2 regions of the Bacillus sp. M5A3_1b genome follow, and region 1 is predicted to be linked to the other one. Evidence: riboswitches for the same ligand, from Rfam matches in the RefSeq annotation. Region 1 holds a riboswitch; the other holds the start of a gene.
What was found. Region 1 has a riboswitch for preQ1 ahead of queC (7-cyano-7-deazaguanine synthase QueC). Riboswitches for the same ligand answer to the same signal wherever they lie in the genome.
Positions count from the first base shown of each region.

Region 2: linked by a shared signal. The riboswitch ahead of ACLBWW_RS07085 (QueT transporter family protein) and the one ahead of queC (7-cyano-7-deazaguanine synthase QueC) in region 1 are both predicted to bind preQ1.

Region 1 is NZ_JBKEZY010000002.1:399,271-405,266, forward strand. Features, by position in the region: gene ACLBWW_RS08295 (GNAT family N-acetyltransferase) at 1-207, shown strand, start outside; gene ACLBWW_RS08300 (hypothetical protein) at 245-847, opposite strand; gene ACLBWW_RS08305 (hypothetical protein) at 936-1,091, opposite strand; gene ACLBWW_RS08310 (YkvS family protein) at 1,354-1,539, shown strand; gene queF (preQ(1) synthase) at 1,595-2,092, opposite strand; gene queE (7-carboxy-7-deazaguanine synthase QueE) at 2,111-2,827, opposite strand; gene queD (6-carboxytetrahydropterin synthase QueD) at 2,820-3,311, opposite strand; gene queC (7-cyano-7-deazaguanine synthase QueC) at 3,311-3,973, opposite strand; PreQ1 riboswitch class I at 4,067-4,110, opposite strand; gene ACLBWW_RS08335 (ATP-binding protein) at 4,318-5,526, shown strand; gene ACLBWW_RS08340 (DUF6254 family protein) at 5,538-5,654, opposite strand; gene ACLBWW_RS08345 (DinB family protein) at 5,755-5,996, opposite strand, start outside.
Region 2 is NZ_JBKEZY010000002.1:170,064-176,059, reverse strand. Features, by position in the region: gene ACLBWW_RS07110 (cysteine hydrolase family protein) at 1-124, opposite strand, end outside; gene ACLBWW_RS07105 (DUF6123 family protein) at 307-567, shown strand; gene ACLBWW_RS07100 (DMT family transporter) at 570-1,475, opposite strand; gene ACLBWW_RS07095 (reverse transcriptase-like protein) at 1,489-1,875, opposite strand; gene ACLBWW_RS07090 (aldose 1-epimerase family protein) at 1,946-2,818, opposite strand; PreQ1 riboswitch class I at 2,951-2,995, shown strand; gene ACLBWW_RS07085 (QueT transporter family protein) at 3,002-3,490, shown strand; gene ACLBWW_RS07080 (ribonuclease H family protein) at 3,639-4,298, shown strand; gene ACLBWW_RS07075 (zinc-finger domain-containing protein) at 4,311-4,487, shown strand; gene ACLBWW_RS07070 (DUF2564 family protein) at 4,521-4,769, opposite strand; gene cspB (cold shock-like protein CspB) at 4,889-5,086, opposite strand; gene ACLBWW_RS07060 (YqcI/YcgG family protein) at 5,354-5,996, shown strand, end outside.

The DNA of each region.
Region 1 (5,996 bases):
ATCGGTTCTCAATTAATTGAAGCTGCTGAAATCCATGCAACTGAAAAGGAGCATGAAAAAATCGCATTACTTGTTAATTTAGAAAACAAACGTGCCTATTCACTATATGAAAAACTAGGTTATAAAAAAGATCAAATCGTTATGCTTGTAGGCGAACCTTATGCACACCTCGTAAAAACATTAAACATCAAAATTTCTATATCTTAAAAAGAAAGCACACGATTTATATATAAATCGTGTGCTTTTATGTTAATTTTGTATTTAATATATTTCCATCCATCGCTTCGTGGAATGTATAGGTTGTACATCCCCATGGCTTCCTATGTAAAATAGGAGAACCAGACCATCCCATCGCTCTCAGCTCCGCACCAACCATTGCATTAATGTAATTATGACCTACAAGAGCAATACTTCCATGTACGAGAGCATAACGGTGTAATAAGTAAGCCGCTTGCCTTGCCCTCTCTCTTACTTCCTTATAAGACTCAACACCTTTATGGTAACCAAGTATCCATAATGTTCGCCCGATAAACATCCATACGTTAAGTTTACATTTCAACCATGTTGGAGCATAAAAATTCGTCGGAATTTCAGCTTCCCTAAAAAGAGAATTTTGCATAAAAGATAAAGAATTCATTAATTCAGCTGCTGACTGTATAGCACACCTTTGATTACTCGTTACAATCAACTTTGCTGCTTCAACCGTTTCCATTGTTTCCATTGGTATAGGTGCTTTTTCTGTTATAGTATGTAAGTCATATCCTTTCATCCATTCGTGAAAGGATGTAACCGTCATTGGTTCTATAGTACGATCTAAGCGGCCATGACGAATAAAAGAAATCTTCATTCTTTCCACTCTCCATTCATCACTTACGAACTCTATTATGTACTATTTTTAAATATCATACCACGCAAAAAAAGAAAGTTATACACCTTTACATATCCCAACCACTCTCATGTGTGACCCCAGCATGTATACCATCCATCCCATCAAAATATGTAGTCGTTTCATGATGACGAATCTTTTTTAAATTTATATAAGAAAATACAAATAAAGTTAATGCTATAACACTCCCCACAAATTCAAACATCATTTTACCGCCTCTAATTTCTCCCACTTTAGTAGGTTATTGTATTTTTTCATTATACCCCTATATAAAGATGCGCGCATTTAAACCGTTCTTTTTTTCTAATAACTTGGAGTTCTTGCATATTTTCTTACAAAATGTGAATATTTTTCGAATTTTTACTTTGGAAACATTTACAAACTAGACAATATGGTTCAAAATAAGAGGAAATAAAAAAAACCAAAATTATTCTTTTTTTGGAAAACTGTAACAAGGAGAGTTGCTTATGCAGATCGCAGAAACTGGAGATATCATTGAATTTAAAGGTGGAATGCAAGGCCGTGTTCAAAAAGTAAATCAAAACTCCGTTATTGTAGATATAACAATTATGGAAAATTTTAGAGAACTAGATATGGAACCTCTTACAGTTGTAAGTCATAAAAACTATACTGTCATTAATCAAAATGCATAATATAATAGAAAGAAAGGATCTGTATGTTATACAGATCCTTTCTTTCTATTATATATTAACGATTATCAATTGTTTCTGGATATAGATCATGGTTCATCATACGGTAGTCTGCCATTTGTTCATACTTCGTGCCTGGGCGACCGTAGTTGCAGTAAGGATCAATTGAAATCCCTCCACGTGGTGTGAATTTCCCCCATACCTCAATGTAACGCGGATCCATTAATTTAATTAAATCATTCATAATAACGTTCATGCAATCTTCGTGGAAGTCACCATGATTGCGGAAACTAAATAAATATAGCTTTAAAGATTTACTCTCTACCATTCTTTGTTCTGGAATGTAGCTAATATAAATTGTTGCAAAATCTGGTTGACCTGTTTTCGGACATAAGCTTGTAAATTCAGGGCAATTAAATTTTACAAAATAATCACGGTTTGGATGATTGTTATCAAATACCTCTAAAATTTCTGGGCTATATTCAAATAAATATTTTGTATTTTGATTTCCTAATAAAGTTACATCTTTTAAATCTTCATCTAATCTTCCTGCCATTTTAAACATCCCTTCTCATTATACTCCGCGTTTATTTCCCCATACTAACGCATGAAGCTGTGGCAATACTTTTGCATTATTCATTTCTTTACAGTTAACCGCTTTTTCAATAAGCCACTCGTATTTATCTAATAATTTTTTAATCAACATCGCATCATCCACAGTTTTTGTATCATCATTCCCTACTTGTAAGAAGAATGGAACATCTGGATAACGTTCGTGCATCTTAACTGCATACTCAAAGTCATAATCGTCAAATACTACTACCTTTAAACTAATATCTTTTCCTGCTAGTTTCTGAATAACAGCATCTAACTTCTGAAAATCAGTATTCATCGTCGAACTTGGTGGTTTTGGAGAAATCGTTATCTCATCAATTTGAAGTAACCAATCTTGCCATTTACTCCCTTGCGTTTCGATTGCCGTCCGCATTCCATTCTCTTTTAATATAGAAAGAAGAAACTCAATATTTTTCAACAATGCTGGATTTCCACCTGAAATCGTAACATGAGAAAAATTTTCGCCACCAATTTCTACAAGCTCGTTCCAAACGTCCTCTGCTGTCATCTGTCTAATTTGTTCCTTAGCCGATCCATCCCACGTAAAAGCAGAATCACACCATGCGCAACTATAATCACAGCCAGCTGTACGGATAAACATCGTCTTTTGTCCCACAACCATTCCTTCACCTTGAATGGTCGGACCAAATATTTCTAAGACAGGGATTTTACTCATCGAGCATCCACTCCCGTCTTACTTCCGCATAACTAGTTGGCGTCTCAAAAAGACGAACAAATTCAACACGAGCTCCTTTATATTCGTTCGCACGATTATCTTTTAGTAATGCTTCTGCCATCTTTTCATAAATCCAAACGACCATGTTTTCAGCAGTCGTATTCATTGCTGGTAACGTTTCGTTTAAATAACGATGGTCTAAATAAATTTCTATTTCATTTTTCCAAATTTCTTTTATATCTCCAAAGTCAATCGCAAGACCTATTTCATTTACATATCCACTAATCCCAAATACAACTTTATATGTGTGACCATGTAAGTTTTTACATTTCCCCTCATAACAGTGTAAATGGTGTGCTGCATCAAATGTAAATTCCTTGCTGACCATTACTCTTTTATTATGATATTTGAGCTGTTTACGCTGAATATCCTTGTCCATTTTTTGCAAATTTTCTACGATGCGAAATCCAAAGAAATTATCCATTAGTTATTTGCTCCTTCGCGTTCTTGTAGGTACGTATCTAATCCTGCTTTACGAAGCTGACATGCTGGACATTCACCGCAACCATCACCAATGATTCCGTTATAACATGTTAATGTTTTTTCTCGAACAAACTCGAATGCTCCAAGTTCATCTGATAATTTCCATGTTTCCGCTTTATCAATCCACATAAGTGGTGTATGAATTACGAACGGATAATCCATGGATAAATTTAAAGTAACATTTAACGATTTCACAAACACGTCACGGCAATCTGGATAACCACTGAAATCAGTTTCACATACACCCGTTACAATATGACGTGCTCCAACTTGTTTTGCTAATACAGCAGCAAATGATAGGAATAGTAAATTTCGTCCATCCACAAACGTCGATGGCAATTCACCTTCTTCATGTGTAATCTCCATATCCGTTCTCGTTAACGCATTTGGAGCAAGTTGATTTAATAGACTCATATCTAGCACCGTATGTTTAATTCCTAGCTCTTTCGCAATTTCCGCTGCACACTCAATTTCTAGTTTATGACGTTGATTGTAATTAAACGTTACAGCTTCTACTTCTGCAAACTGCTCTATTGCCCAAAATAAGCATGTCGTACTATCTTGTCCTCCACTAAAAACAACAACTGCCTTTTCTTTTTTCATTTCACTCATTCTCCTTCTCTACTACGAATAAGAAGAAAGAACGTTCTTGAACTGTCACAATAAAAAAACAAAACAATACCTAAAGATATTGTTGTTTCCATAGTTTTTTATAGAGGGAGTTCGCGAACCTCTCCCGTGCAATGCACGGAATTCCTTCTTTCATTGACAAAGCTTATTGTAACATATTGTATACTACCAGAAAAATTTTCTGATTTTTCCGCTATTTTTCATTTCATTTCTTTCATTTTATAGTATGATGAATTTAATGTGAGAAGAGAGGAGGCACCCCACTGAAACCCTTTATTATTTATCTCTTTCTAAATATATTATTCATCCTTGTTACAATGCTCGTATACCATTTATTTTGGAATCAAAAAGGGAAACGTTCTCCTAAATTAAATTCAGCTATATTTATTGCATTATGTTGCCTCGCTACCATACTATGTATTACTTTCGGAGCAAAAACAAATTATGGATTTCAATTTGATATGCGCCATATCGTATTAATTGTCGGTACATTAACAGGGGGCCCTATTGCTGGTGCTTCCATCTTAACTGTATTAAACATATACCGCTTCTTATTAGGGGGAATAGGTGTTTTTCCATCCCTTATCGCCTCGGTTCTACTGTTTATTGTTCTACTATTAACATACAAACTATTTAACCGAAGTTCTAATCGAATAAAAATAGCACTCGCTATCTTTTACAGTCTCATATTTGGCTTGGGCTGGGTACCTTCTTTCCTCTCAGAGGTTACAAATAGCGCCGATTACATACCCCATATTATCGTGTACGAAATATGTACAATAATTGGAACAATCCTTATTTTATATTTGCTACACATACTACAAATGCAAGTTCGTCTTCAAAACGAACTTATGAATGCCGAAAAATTCCATTTAATTGGAGAAATGGCAGCGTCCATCTCTCATGAGATTCGCAATCCATTAACTTCAACAAAAGGATTTTTACAACTCTTGCAGTCAAATACATGCACTGAGCAAGAGCGAAAATTATATATCGACATAGCCATCAACGGAATCGAACAAGCAAATCATGTTCTTACAGATTATTTAACCTTTGCAAAACCAAGTATTGAAAAAGAACAAAGATTACAGTTAGAAGAAGAACTACTACATGCATTATCGTTAATTACACCGCTTGCTAATTTAGCAAATGTGCGTACACATTATATAAAGCAAAGCACTTCTTTTTTTATCGCGGGAGAAAAACAAAAACTAAATCAATGCTTGTTAAATATTTTAAAAAACTGCATTGAGGCCATGCCAAAAGGCGGTGATCTTTATTTCACATTAGTTCCTGATCATAAGCATATTCAGTTGTATATAAAAGATACAGGAATCGGTATGGATACCGAACAAGTGAAACGTCTTGGCTCTCCTTTCTACTCAACGAAAGAAAAAGGAACTGGTCTTGGAATGATGGTCGTGTTCAGTGTTGTTCAAGCTATGGACGGAAAAATCGATATTATAAGCGAAAAAGGTACAGGTACAACCTTCTTATTAACTTTTCCACTCATACAAAAAACGTGATGAAATAATCATCACGTTTTTTCTGTTCCTTCAACTAATTCAGCAAAGGCTTTCACTTTACCATGTGGTTTTTGATTTTCTTTACGTGCTTTCCACGCGCGCTCTTCTTCTTTCTTTTTCTTGGACATACTTTTCAACTCCTTCTGTTCTTTCTCCATGTAGTATTCCAAAATAAGAAAGAAAACTATGCACGTATCAAAAAAGAAGTGGTCTCCCACTTCCTTCTGATTATCGTTGCAAAATTGCGTGTTTCGCCTCTTTTAACTGCGTAAGATGTCTTTGTTCATGCAAATCAAGAAATTGAACCCACTGATACAAATTCAACTCATTAAAAATAGGATGCTTTAATCCATTTTCAAATAAATCTTTTTCATCTACCACACTATGAAGCGCGTGTAATAGTTCTTGTCGTGAATGTTCTAGTAATTGAATTCCTTGCTGTTTTTTCATTAACGTTTCTGTTGGTTCCA
Region 2 (5,996 bases), 230 kb from region 1:
TTGCTTTTTGTACGGCTGTATTTAGTGTAGATAATAACTCTTTTTTGCGAAAAACTTCTTTTTCTTGTTCATTCCCATCCATTAATTCTTGCTGCGCATCGATAATTAATAGTGCCTGTTTCATCGTGTCTCCCCTTTAATATGAAATAAGTTCCACTATACATATTCATTCATATTGCAAGGAAATCCTCTATTGTCTATGCAGTAGACGATAGATTTACAAAGTTGTCAAAGAAATTTCATTCTCATAGCGTGTAAAAACATGTATGATAAGAAGTGGAGAATTTTTGAGTAGGTGGGAATATCATGCAAACAGTAGAAGATTATCTTTCATTCTTACATACGAAAGGATTTAAACTATCAGAGGAAGCACAAGGGTTTATTATGTTTGGACAAGGATATACTGGTGCATCTGATGGAATTGTGAACGCAGCAATAGAAGCGACAATTAAACATCAATTACAGTTTGATGGGAGTTATTTTGTTGCGTTATTAGAACGTTTGAAAGAAGAAGAAATTACCGATAAAAAAAGCGCTAAGGCTTTTATGCGGAAGTTACAAGCGTAACTTCACGCAGCCTGCGCTTCTTTTTTTGTTTTGGAAGGTAATTCAACAAAAACCATGCCTAGGAAAATACATAGGCATCCGATAATAGCAGAAATAGAAAGTTGTTCGTTTGCAACGAGAACGCCTGTTAATGCAGCAAAAACAGGCTCCATTGCGAAAATAATTGCTACTCTCGTTGGAGACGTATGTTTTTGTGCTGATGTTTGAATAAAAAAAGCAATGGATGTCGCAAATAGGGAAGTTAGAAATAGAGCGAATAAAAAGGAAGAATTCGTCCATAGTGCTACTGAAAATAATTTTTCCCAATCTTCAAACAAAAAGGCGCAAATAGAAGAAAACATACCGACAGCTAATACTTGCGACGTGCTTAATAATAAAGGTGATATTTTCTTAGAGAAGAAGCCGTTAACAAGAATATGGGCAGCGAAAGCAACTGCACAACCGAGAACGAGTATATCTCCAATATTTAATTGAAAAGAATCACCAGCAGTTAATAAGTATAAACCTGCTGTTGCTACAGCAATGCCCATTACGATAAAAATGGTAGCTTTTTGTTTTAAAAAGATAAAAGACAAAATGGGTACCATAACGATACTAAGACCTGTTAAGAAACCAGCTTTTGAAGAAGTTGTATAAAGTAAGCCGAATGTTTGTAATACATAGCCAACGCATAAAAAAAATCCAACGATTAATCCAGCGAGACTACTCTGTTTTATATCTTGTTTTGAAGATTTTTTTGAGAAAATCATTTGAACGAATAATAAAATAATTCCAGCGAATAAAAAGCGAATACCATTAAAAGTAAATGGACCAACGAAAGACATAGCATTTTGAACGACAACAAATGTAGCTCCCCAAATAAAAGAGACAAATAATAAAGCAAGAGGAGCAACCCAATCTTTTTTCACACTCATACCCCCGTTAATTTTGTAAGATAGCTTTTCTAGCTAATTCATCAGCAACTTTATTTTGACTACTTGGAATCCACTTAATAAAAAAGAGATCGAAACTTTTTATGTACTGTAATGCTTCTTCTAATAGTGGTGCAAACATTTTATTTTTTGCGTATTCTTTTTCGACAGCTCGCTCGACAAGTTGCGAATCTGTACGAAAAGAGACAATGTTATAATTATGCTCCGTGCAATATTTTAATGCTACAAGTAAAGCGTGGTATTCTGCTTCATGATTGGACATTGTCCCAAGGGGCAATGATAATTGTACAGCTGGTTGCACCCCTTTAATAAACACTCCAGCACCAGAAGGACCAGGATTTCCTTTTGATGCACCATCAATATATACTTCAATCAAAGTGAGAAACCTCCAAATTATAAGATGATCCCCTACTTATATGTTTCTTTGAAGTAGGGGATAGAGTAACTTAGCCGATTGTAATACTATAACGACATGTAAATGTTTCATTCGCTTGTAAAGATTGAATTCCTTTTTTTTCCTTGAAATCTTTTGCTGGATTTACTTCATCAGCAATCCCGTACCAAGGTTCAATACATAAGAAAGGTGCGTTTTCGCCTGGTGTCCATACGCCGACAAATGGGAATCCGTCAAATTCTACTTTTACAAATTTATTATGTTTATGAGAACGAATAGAGATTTCATCCGTATTCATATTTTCAAAAATAAGCGCATCATTTTTGAATAAATCGTATGTAAGTGGTAATTCATTCGTATTTTCAGCGATTAATTGTTTTTTACTTGAAAGGTAAGGTCCTTCTAATACGCTTGTTTCTAAGCGTTCAGAACCATTAAATGATAAATGATAATCTGTAAATGATTCGCCCTCTAATAAGGGGAAGTTGAAACCAGGATGTGCTCCGATTGAGAAGAACATCTCTTTTGAAGTAGGGTTATTTACTTCATATGTTACATGAACGATTTGTCCGTCTAGCTCATAAGAAACGAGTAATTCGAATTCGTATGGGTATTTTTTTAATGTTTCTTCATTACTAGTTACAATATAAGTGATTTTCGTTTCACTTTGTTCTTGTACAGAGAATGTAAGATCACGAGCAAAGCCGTGCTGTGTTAAAGAATATGGTTTACCATCTACGTAGTATGTATTATCTACTAATCGGCCGACAATTGGGAATAAAATTGGTGAGCGGCGCCCCCAATAAGTAGAATCGCCTTGCCATAAGTATTCAGTGTTATCTTCTTTTAAGCGAACGCTTTGTAATTCTGCACCTTTGTCAGAAATGGAAACGATCACTTTTTCATTTTGAATTGTTGCTGTCATGAAGTGAAACCTCCTAAAACTTTCATATGTTTTATTATACGTTGTCTAAAAGAAAAAAGGTAGTTAATGATAGGAATCTATTGACGAGAGAGTGTGTATTGCGTAGAATATATTCTTGTTGCTTAAAAAACGAATAACGTGGTTCGAAACCATCCCACGTAAAAAAACTAAGGAGATTTTGTCATGAATATAAGAACATTAGTCGGTAATGGTATTTTAGCGGCATTATATATTGCTGTTTCTATGCTTATTCAGCCATTTGGCTTTACGAGTGTACAGTTTCGTATTTCAGAGATGTTTAATCATCTTGTTGTATTTAATAAGAAAGCAATTTACGGAATTGTATTAGGTGTATTTTTAACAAATCTCTTTTTCTCACCCATGATCGCTTACGATTTAGTATTTGGAGTAGGGCAATCTATTCTTGCATTAGTTGCAACGATTATTTCTATGCGATTTATTAAAGGTGTTTGGGCTCGTATGATTTTTAATACAGTTATTTTTACAATTACAATGTTTATGATTGCAATTGAACTTCATCTTGCATTTGATTTACCATTTATGTTGACTTGGTTAACATGTGCCGTCGGTGAATTTGTTGTCATGGCAATTGGTATGCCTGTAATGTACTGGATTAATAAACGAGTACAATTTGAAAGATTTATGCAATAGATGAAAGAGCTATTCCTATAGGGATAGCTCTTTTTGTATGTAATCATATTGAATATAATGCTGTGACTCTTGATACAATATAATAAAATAAAGTGAGGCTTTCATTAGCTGACTACATATAAGAAGTCTTATATAAGGGGAATCTAGTATGAAATATAAAATTCATTGGCTGTATAAAACAAAGAGCGGATTGCAGACGGAATTAACGACAGATTATATGAACATAGAAGATGTATTGCAATTTGCAGAGGATTTCGAGAAAACAGGAAGAGTGAAAGAACTATCATTTTATGATGAAATGGATGCAGAATGGTCATTAAAGGAAATGAAAAAGCTGAGTAAACAAGTGGAGGAAGAGCCCCAAGAAATCCTCGTTTATTTTGATGGCGGTTATGATGTACAGACGAAAGAAGCTGGAGTAGGTATATGTGTATATTATAAAAAAGGAAATACAAAATACCGAATTCGCCGTAACGCATATATAGAAGGTATATATGATAATAATGAAGCGGAATATGCATCATTACTATATGGCATGAATATACTCGAGGAATTCGGAATTAAGTATGAAGCAGTTACACTTCGCGGCGATTCTCAAGTTGTACTGCAGCAATTGGCTGGAGAATGGCCTTGTTATGATGAGCATTTAAATCATTACTTAGATCAAATTGAACAAAAAGCGAAGCAAATGAAATTAAAACTTGTATGTGAGCCGATATCTAGAAAACAAAATAAAGAAGCGCATCAATTAGCTACGCAAGCATTAGAAGGAACAGTCATTGATAGTCATAAAGAAATAACCGAATAGAGAGGTGCAAAGGTGGATAAAAAGCAACTCATTACAGAGGTAAATGACTTATTAGAAACGTATTGTGAAGGATGTTTCTTGCGAGAACATAATCGAAAGACAAATAGTAAGTATTACGCTCATTCATTTTGTATTAGGCAATGTACAGTTGGAGAAACATTGAAAAAGTATGGGGAACAGTTATCATGAAAAAACATCCAGAGAAAATTCTCTGGATGTTTTTTAGTGTCTTGCTTCGTTTAGTTGATGCTCGCATTTACTTAATTTCTTTTCCTCATTCATTAAAAATGGCTCATCTAAATCTGTCGCAACAGATTTCATAATTTCAAGCTGAGAGCGAGCGGCTTCTACAGCAGTAGTCGCATGCTCTAATGTATCTGGATCCATTGAAATTGTCGCTGATCCTACCATTTTTTGTGCTGTTTCTACACGGAATTTCACTTCTTCAAAATCATTTACTTCTGATCCCATTATTACTTCCTCCTTTGTATATTGCGCATTTCACATAGTTTTTGCTCTGTAAAACGGAAATATACAAAGGAATAACAAAGGAGGTTACCAAGTAAGGTAACCTCCTGTTATATGTTGGATTAAAGTTTTACTACGTTAGCAGCTTGAGGTCCGCGGTTTCCTTCAGTGATATCGAAAGATACTTCTTGACCTTCTTCTAAAGCTTTGTAGCCGTCACCTTGAATAGCAGAGAAATGTACGAATACATCGTCAGCGCCTTCCATTTCGATAAATCCAAAACCTTTTTCGTTGTTAAACCATTTTACTTTTCCTTGCATGTTACAATTCCTCCTAAAAACATTTGCTTTTTTTCATTTAGTGAAATTCATTTGAAAGATAATATAAACTAAAAATGCTATAATCTTGAATATTCTGCTAAATGATTAATTTAAATATACACGAATTGGTAGAAATTAGTCAAGTAAGCGATTTTATTTTTTTGTATTTTTAAATAATTTTTCAGCCGAATTTTTAAATAGGTATAGGACAGGCCGAGTATGTAATATTCTTAATTGAATGCTATACATAATGAGGTGAAAGAAAGAATGAATGAGTCTTATTTATTAGATAATGAAGGAATGAGAACGAGAACTGACATACCAAATTGGGTTGCAAAAGAATTTCAAAATTTTTCGAGTGTCGTGCTAGAACCAACTTTCCCATGTTATTTCGGCTTAACAGCTTTGAAAAAGAATGAACTTCGTTATTCATTTCTCTCTCATACTGATTGGAGTCATTTGCCACATACAATGTTATCTTTTTTAGAGTTAATGAAAGAGCGCCCAATTGTAAGAAGAGGATTCTTTCTTTTTGTGGAACCGGAATGTGAGGAACAATCACTGGAATATTATCGTGATTACTTTTGGAAAGTACTACAATATTTACATGAAAACGATGACCAAACATGGCCGAAGCAAATTCCTGAAGACCCAGACCATTACTTATGGGAATTTTCATTTGGTGGTGAACCGATATTCGCATTTGGAAATGCGCCAGCTTATAAACAACGAAAAACTAGGCATTTAGGAAATTCTCTCGTTATTGGATTTCAACCGCGTACCATCTTTGATGGATTAGAAGGGGATCGCCCTAAAGGAGCATATTCAAGGCAAACGGTCCGAGATCGAGTTGAAAAGTGGGATCAGCTGCCGAAACACCCTAACATTAGTCATTATGGTGATCCAGATC